2 regions of the Bacillus sp. F9_6S_D1_P_5 genome follow, and region 2 is predicted to be linked to the other one. Evidence: riboswitches for the same ligand, from Rfam matches in the RefSeq annotation. Region 2 holds a riboswitch; the other holds the start of a gene.
What was found. Region 2 has a riboswitch for preQ1 ahead of ACUXEY_RS13190 (QueT transporter family protein). Riboswitches for the same ligand answer to the same signal wherever they lie in the genome.
Positions count from the first base shown of each region.

Region 1: it holds a riboswitch for preQ1, as region 2 does, so the genes downstream of both, queC (7-cyano-7-deazaguanine synthase QueC) here and ACUXEY_RS13190 (QueT transporter family protein) in region 2, are expected to answer to the same signal.

Region 1 is NZ_JBTREW010000020.1:33,010-37,227, forward strand. Features, by position in the region: gene queE (7-carboxy-7-deazaguanine synthase QueE) at 1-679, opposite strand, end outside; gene queD (6-carboxytetrahydropterin synthase QueD) at 672-1,163, opposite strand; gene queC (7-cyano-7-deazaguanine synthase QueC) at 1,163-1,825, opposite strand; PreQ1 riboswitch class I at 1,919-1,962, opposite strand; gene kinB (sporulation sensor histidine kinase KinB) at 2,170-3,378, shown strand; gene ACUXEY_RS21560 (DUF6254 family protein) at 3,390-3,506, opposite strand; gene ACUXEY_RS21565 (DinB family protein) at 3,607-4,140, opposite strand.
Region 2 is NZ_JBTREW010000009.1:101,891-106,108, reverse strand. Features, by position in the region: gene ACUXEY_RS13205 (DMT family transporter) at 1-350, opposite strand, end outside; gene ACUXEY_RS13200 (reverse transcriptase-like protein) at 364-750, opposite strand; gene ACUXEY_RS13195 (aldose 1-epimerase family protein) at 820-1,692, opposite strand; PreQ1 riboswitch class I at 1,825-1,869, shown strand; gene ACUXEY_RS13190 (QueT transporter family protein) at 1,876-2,361, shown strand; gene ACUXEY_RS13185 (ribonuclease H family protein) at 2,513-3,172, shown strand; gene ACUXEY_RS13180 (zinc-finger domain-containing protein) at 3,185-3,361, shown strand; gene ACUXEY_RS13175 (DUF2564 family protein) at 3,395-3,643, opposite strand; gene cspB (cold shock-like protein CspB) at 3,763-3,960, opposite strand.

The DNA of each region.
Region 1 (4,218 bases), on a different contig from region 2:
GCTGCGGCAATACTTTTGCATTATTCATTTCTTTACAGTTAACCGCTTTTTCAATAAGCCACTCATACTTATCCAATAGCTTTTTAATCAACATCGCATCATCCACAGTTTTTGTATCATCATTCCCTACTTGTAAGAAGAATGGTACATCTGGATAACGTTCATGCATCTTAACTGCATACTCGAAGTCATAATCGTCAAATACTACTACCTTTAAACTAATATCTTTTCCTGCTAGTTTCTGAATAATAGCATCTAACTTCTGAAAATCAGTATTCATTGCCGAACTTGGTGGTTTTGGAGAAATCGTTATCTCATCAATTTGAAGTAACCAATCTTGCCATTTACTCCCTTGCGTTTCGATTGCCGTTCGCATTCCATTCTCTTTTAATATAGAAAGGAGAAACTCAATATTTTTCAGCAATGCCGGATTTCCACCTGAAATCGTAACATGAGAAAAATTTTCCCCACCAATTTCTACAAGCTCATTCCAAACTTCCTCTGCTGTCATCTGTCTAATTTGATCTTTAGCCGATCCATCCCACGTAAAAGCAGAATCACACCAAGCACAGCTATAATCACAGCCAGCTGTACGGATAAACATCGTCTTTTGTCCTACAACCATTCCTTCACCTTGAATAGTCGGACCAAATATTTCTAAGACAGGGATTTTACTCATCGAGCATCCACTCCCGTCTTACTTCTGCATAACTAGTCGGAGTCTCAAATAGACGAACAAATTCAACACGAGCTCCTTTATATTCGTTCACACGATTATCTTTTGTTAACGCTTCTGCCATCTTTTCATAAATCCAAACGACCATATTTTCAGCAGTTGTATTCATCGCTGGTAACGTTTCGTTTAAATAACGATGGTCTAAATAAATTTCTATTTCATTCTTCCAAATTTCTTTTATATCTCCAAAGTCAATCGCAAGACCTATTTCATTTACATATCCACTAATCCCAAATACCACTTTATATGTGTGTCCATGTAAGTTTTTACATTTTCCTTCATAACAGTGTAAATGGTGGGCTGCATCAAAAGTAAATTCCTTGCTGACCATTACTCGTTTATTATGATATTTGAGCTGTTTACGCTGAATATCCTTGTCCATTTTTTGCAAATTTTCTACGATGCGAAATCCAAAGAAATTATCCATTAGTTACTCGCTCCTTCGCGTTCTTGTAGGTACGTATCTAATCCTGCTTTACGAAGTTGACATGCTGGACATTCACCGCAACCATCACCAATGATTCCGTTATAACATGTTAATGTTTTTTCTCGAACAAACTCGAATGCTCCAAGTTCATCTGATAATTTCCATGTTTCCGCTTTATCAATCCACATAAGTGGTGTATGAATTACAAACGGATAATCCATAGATAAATTTAAAGTAACGTTTAACGATTTCACAAACACGTCACGGCAATCTGGATAACCACTAAAATCAGTTTCACATACACCCGTTACAATATGACGTGCTCCAACTTGTTTTGCTAATACAGCAGCAAATGATAAGAATAGTAAATTTCGTCCATCTACAAACGTCGATGGCAATTCACCTTCTTCATGTGTAATCTCCATATCCGTTCTCGTTAACGCATTTGGAGCAAGTTGATTTAATAGACTCATATCTAGTACTGTATGTTTAATTCCTAGCTCTTTTGCAATTTCCGCTGCACAATCAATTTCTAGCTTATGACGTTGATTGTAATTAAACGTTACAGCCTCTACTTCTGCAAACTGCTCTATTGCCCAAAATAAACATGTCGTACTATCTTGTCCTCCACTAAAAACAACAACTGCTTTTTCTTTTTTCATTTCACTCATTCTCCTTCTCTACTACAAATAAGAAGAAAGAACGTTCTTGAACTGTCACAATAAAAAAACAAAACAATACCTAAAGATATTGTTGTTTCCATAGTTTTTTATAGAGGGAGTTCGCGAACCTCTCCCGCGCATTGCACGGAATTCCTTCTTTCATTGACAAAGCTTATTGTAACATATTGTATACTACCAGAAAAAATTTCTGATTTTTCCGCTATTTCTCATTTCATTTCTTTCATTTTATAGTATGATTAATTTAATATGAGAAGAGAGGAGGCATCCCACTGAAATCCTTTATTATTTATCTCTTTTTAAATATATTATTCATCCTTGTTACAATGCTCGTATACCATTTATTTTGGAATCAAAAAGGGAAACGCTCTCCTAAATTAAATTCAGCTATATTTATTGTATTATGTTGCCTCGTTACTATACTATGTATCACTTTCGCAGCAAAAACAGATTATGGATTTCAATTTGATATGCGTCATATCGTATTAGTTGTCGGTACATTAACCGGAGGTCCTATTGCCGGTGGATCAATATTAGTGGTATTAAATATATACCGCTTCTTATTAGGAGGAATAGGTGTTTTCCCATCGCTTATCGGTTCTATCCTTCTATTTATTGTTCTACTATTTACATACAAATTTTTCAATCGAACTTCTAATCGTATAAAAATAATACTTGCTATTATTTACAGTCTCACATACGGATTTAGTTGGATACCTTTCTTCCTTTCAAAGGTTACAAATAAGGCTGATTATATACCACATATTATTGTGTATGAGTTATGTACGATACTTGGTACCATCCTTATTTTATATTTATTACACATATTACAAACTCAAGTTCGTCTACAAAACGAACTTATGAATGCTGAAAAATTTCATTTAATTGGTGAAATGGCAGCATCCATCTCTCATGAAATTCGCAACCCATTAACTTCAACGAAAGGATTTTTACAACTTTTACAATCAGATACATGCACTGAGCAAGAGCGAAAATTATATATTGACATAGCCATCAACGGAATCGAACAAGCAAACCACGTTCTTACAGATTATTTAACCTTTGCAAAACCAAGTATTGAAAAAGAACAAAGATTACAGTTAGAAGAAGAACTATTACATGCATTATCGCTAATTACACCGCTTGCTAATTTAGCAAATGTGCGTACTCATTATATAAAGCAAAGTACTTCTTTTTTTATCGCGGGAGAAAAACAAAAACTAAATCAATGCTTGTTAAATATTTTAAAAAACTGCATTGAGGCCATGCCAAAAGGCGGTGATCTTTATTTCACATTAGTTCCTGATCATAAGCATATTCAATTATATATAAAAGATACAGGAGTTGGCATGGATCAAGAACAAGTAAAACGCCTTGGATCCCCTTTCTACTCAACAAAAGACAAAGGTACTGGTCTTGGAATGATGGTCGTATTCAGCGTTATGCAAGCTATGAATGGAAAAATTGATATTATAAGTGAAAAAGGTACTGGTACAACCTTCTTATTAACTTTTCCACTCATACAAAAAACGTGATGAGTATTTCATCACGTTTTTTCTGTTCCTTCAACTAATTCAGCAAAAGCTTTCACTTTTCCATGTGGTTTTTGATTTTCTTTACGTGCTTTCCACGCGCGCTCTTCTTCTTTCTTTTTCTTGGACATACTTTTCAACTCCTTCTTTTCTTTCTCCATGTAGTATTCCAAAATAAGAAAGAAAACTATGCACGTATCAAAAAAGAAGTGGTCTCCCACTTCCTTCTGATTATCGTTGCAAAATTGCGTGTTTCGCCTCTTTTAACTGCGTAAGATGTCTTTGTTCATGCAAATCAAGAAATTGAACCCACTGATACAAATTCAAATCATTAAAAATAGGATGCTTTAATCCATTTTCAAATAGATCTTTTTCATCTATCACACTATGAAGTGCGTGTAATAGTTCTTGTCGTGAATGTTCTAGTAATTGAATTCCTTGCTGTTTTTTCATTAACGTTTCTGTTGGTTGCATTTGCTGAGGAGCTTCTCGTTTATATGTGCGATCAAGCGTAAGTTGGAGGTCTTTAAATGGAGTCGTGTTTCTTTCATTTTTTTGTAAAGCATATACAAGGGCAGACGTCACTGATTGTTCAACTAAATGCAAATGATGCAAAATTTGAATAATACTCCATTTATCACGGCGTGGCTTTACATTCACCTCTGTATCATTTAACATTTCAATTTCTGATAATAGCGTGCTTCGAGTAGACTGTAATGAGTTCACCAAACTTTCTAAACTCACATCCATATTAGATTGAAGCATACTTCTTTCCCCCCTTTTTGTTGGTGAAAAGAGGTGCTCCTTATTAGAAACACCTCTTTAGTATTCTGAATTTTCTTT
Region 2 (4,218 bases):
AAAAAGATAAAAGACAAAATAGGTACCATAACGATACTAAGCCCTGTTAAGAATCCTGCTTTTGAAGAAGTTGTATAAAGTAAGCCGAATGTTTGTAACACATAGCCAACACATAAAAAGAATCCAACGATTAATCCAGCAAGGCTACTCTGTTTTATATCTTGTTTTGAAGTTTTTTTTGCGAAAATCATTTGAACGAATAATAAAATAATTCCGGCGAATAAAAAGCGAATACCATTAAAAGTAAATGGACCAACGAAAGACATAGCATTTTGAACGACAACAAACGTAGCTCCCCAAATAAAAGAGACAAATAATAAAGCAAGAGGAGCAATCCAATCTTTTTTCACACTCATACCCCCGTTAATTTTGTAAGATAGCCTTTCTAGCTAACTCATCAGCAACTTTATTTTGACTACTTGGAATCCACTTAATAAAAAAGAGGTCGAAATTTTTTATGTACTGCAGTGCTTCTTCTAATAAAGGTGCAAACATTTTATTTTTTGCGTATTCTTTTTCGACAGCTCGCTCGACAAGTTGCGAATCTGTACGAAAAGAGACAATGTTATAATTATGCTCCGTGCAATATTTTAATGCCGCAAGTAAAGCGTGGTATTCTGCTTCATGATTGGACATTGTCCCGAGGGGTAATGATAATTGTACAGCTGGTTGAACCCCTTTAATAAATACTCCCGCACCAGAAGGACCAGGATTTCCTTTTGATGCACCATCAATATATACTTCAATCAAAATGAGAAACCTCCAAATGATAAGATGATCCCCTACTTATATGTTTCTTTGAAGTAGGGGATAGAGTAATTAGCCGATTGTAATGCTATAACGACATGTAAATGTTTCATTCGCTTGTAAAGATTGAATTCCTTTTTTTTCCTTGAAATCTTTTGCTGGAGTTACTTCATCGGCAATTCCGTACCAAGGTTCAATACATAAGAAAGGTGCATTCTCGCCTGGTGTCCATACGCCGACAAATGGGAATCCGTCAAATTCTACTTTTACAAATTTATTATGTTTATGAGAACGAATAGAGATTTCATCCGTGTTCATATTTTCAAAAATAAGTGCATCATTTTTAAATAAATCGTATGTAAGTGGTAATTCATTCGTATTTTCAGCGATTAATTGTTTTTTGCTTGAAAGGTAAGGTCCTTCTAATACGCTTGTTTCTATGCGTTCAGAACCATTAAAGGATAAATGATAATCTGTAAATGATTCACCCTCTAATAACGGGAAGTTGAAACCAGGATGTGCTCCGATTGAGAAGAACATCTCTTTTGAAGAAGGATTATTTACTTCATATGTTACATGAACGATTTGTCCGTCTAGCTCATAAGAAACGAGTAATTCGAATTCGTATGGGTATTTTTTTAATGTTTCTTCATTACTAGTAACAATATAAGTGATTTTCGTTTCACTTTGTTCTTTTACAGAGAATGTAAGATCACGAGCAAAGCCGTGTTGTGTTAAAGAATATGGTGTACCATCTACGTAGTATGTATTATCTACTAATCGGCCGACAATTGGGAATAAAATGGGTGCGCGGCGCCCCCAATAAGTAGAATCGCCTTGCCATAAGTATTCAGTGTTATCTTCTTTTAAGCGAACGCTTTGTAATTCTGCACCTTTGTCAGAAATGGAAACGATCACTCTTTCATTTTGAATTGTTGCTGTCATGAAGTGAAACCTCCTAAAACTTTCATATGTTTTATTATACGTTGTCTAAAAGAAAAAAGGTAGTTCATGATAGGAATCTATTGACGAAAGAGTGTGTATTGCGTAGAATATAATCTTGTTGCTTAAAAAACGAATAACGTGGTTCGAAACCATCCCACGTAAAAAAACTAAGGAGATTTTGTCATGAATATTAGAACTTTAGTCGGTAATGGTATTTTAGCGGCATTATATATTGCTGTTTCTATGCTTATTCAGCCATTTGGCTTTACGAATGTACAGTTTCGTATTTCAGAGATGTTTAATCATCTTGTTGTATTTAATAAGAAAGCAATTTACGGAATTGTATTAGGTGTATTTTTAACGAATCTCTTTTTCTCACCTATGATCGCTTACGATTTAGTATTTGGAGTAGGGCAATCTATTCTTGCATTAGTTGCAACGATTATTTCTATGCGATTTATTAAAGGTGTTTGGGCTCGTATGATTTTTAATACAGTTATCTTTACAATTACAATGTTTATGATTGCAATTGAACTTCATCTTGCATTGGGTTTACCATTTATGTTGTCTTGGTTGACATGTGCAGTTGGTGAATTTGTTGTCATGGCGATTGGTATGCCTGTAATGTACTGGATTAATAAACGAGTACAATTTGAAAGATTTATGTAATAGATGAAAGAGCTATTCCTAAAGGCATAGCTCTTTTTGTATGTAATCATATTGAATATAATGCTGTGACTCTTGATACAATATAATAAAATAAAGTGAGGCTTTCATTAGCTGGCTACATATAAGAAGTCTTATATAAGGGGAATCTAGTATGAAATATAAAATTCATTGGTTGTATAAAACAAAGCGCGGTTTGCAGACAGAGTTAACGACAGATTATATGAACATAGAAGAAGTACTTCAATTTGCAGAGGATTTCGAGAAAACAGGAAGAGTGAAGGAATTATTATTTTACGATGAAATGGATGCAGAATGGTCATTAAAGGAAATGAAAAAGCTGAGTAAACAAGTGGAGGAAGAGCCCCAAGAAATACTCGTTTATTTTGATGGTGGTTATGATGTACAGACGAAAGAAGCTGGAGTAGGTATATGTGTATACTATAAAAAAGGAAATGCAAAATACCGAATTCGCCGTAATGCATACATAGAAGGCATATATGATAATAATGAAGCGGAATATGCGTCATTATTATATGGTATGAATATACTCGAGGAATTAGCAATTAAGTATGAAGCAGTTACACTCCGCGGCGATTCGCAAGTTGTACTGCAGCAATTGGCTGGAGAATGGCCTTGTTATGATGAGCATTTAAATCATTACTTAGATCAAATTGAACAAAAGGCGAAGCAAATGAAATTAAAACTTGTATGTGAGCCGATATCTAGAAAACAAAACAAAGAAGCACATCAATTAGCTACACAAGCATTAGAAGGAACCGTCATTGATAGTCATAAAGAAATAACCGAATAGAGAGGTGCAAAGGTGGATAAAAAGCAACTCATTACAGAGGTAAATGACTTATTAGAAACGTATTGTGAAGGGTGTTTTTTGCGAGAACATAATCGAAAGACGAATAGTAAGTATTACGCTCATTCATTTTGTATCAGGCAATGTACAGTTGGAGAAACGTTGAAAAAGTATGGAGAACAGCTGTCATGAAAAAACATCCAGAGAAAATTCTCTGGATGTTTTTTAGTGCTTCGCTTCATTTAATTGATGCTCGCATTGACTTAATTTTTTTTCCTCATTCATCAGAAACGGCTCATCTAAATCTGTTGCAACAGACTTCATAATTTCAAGCTGGGAGCGAGCGGCTTCTACAGCAGTAGTAGCATGCTCTAATGTATCTGGATCCATTGAAATTGTCGCTGATCCTACCATTTTTTGTGCTGTTTCTACACGGAATTTTACTTCTTCAAAATCATTTACTTCTGATCCCATTGCTAATTCCTCCTTTGTATATTGCGCATTTCACATAGTTTTTGCTCTGGAAAACGGAAATATACAAAGGAATAACAAAGGAGGTTACCAAGTTAGGTAACCTCCTGTCATATGTTGGATTAAAGTTTTACTACGTTAGCAGCTTGAGGTCCGCGGTTTCCTTCAGTGATATCGAAAGATACTTCTTGACCTTCTTCTAAAGCTTTGTAGCCTTCGCCTTGAATAGCAGAGAAATGTACGAATACATCGTCAGCGCCTTCCATTTCGATAAATCCAAAACCTTTTTCGTTGTTAAACCATTTTACTTTTCCTTGCATGTTACAATTCCTCCTAAAAAACATTTACGTTTTTCATTTAGTGAAATTCATTTGAAAAGATAATATAAACTAAAAATGCTATAATCTTGAATATTCTGCTAAATGATTAATTTAAATATACACGAATTGGGAGAATTTAGTCAAGTAAGCGATTTTATTTTTTGTATTTTTAAATAATTTTTCAGTCGAATTTTTAAATAGGTATAGGACAGGCCGAGTATGTAATGGTCTTAATTGAATGCTATACATAGTGAGGTG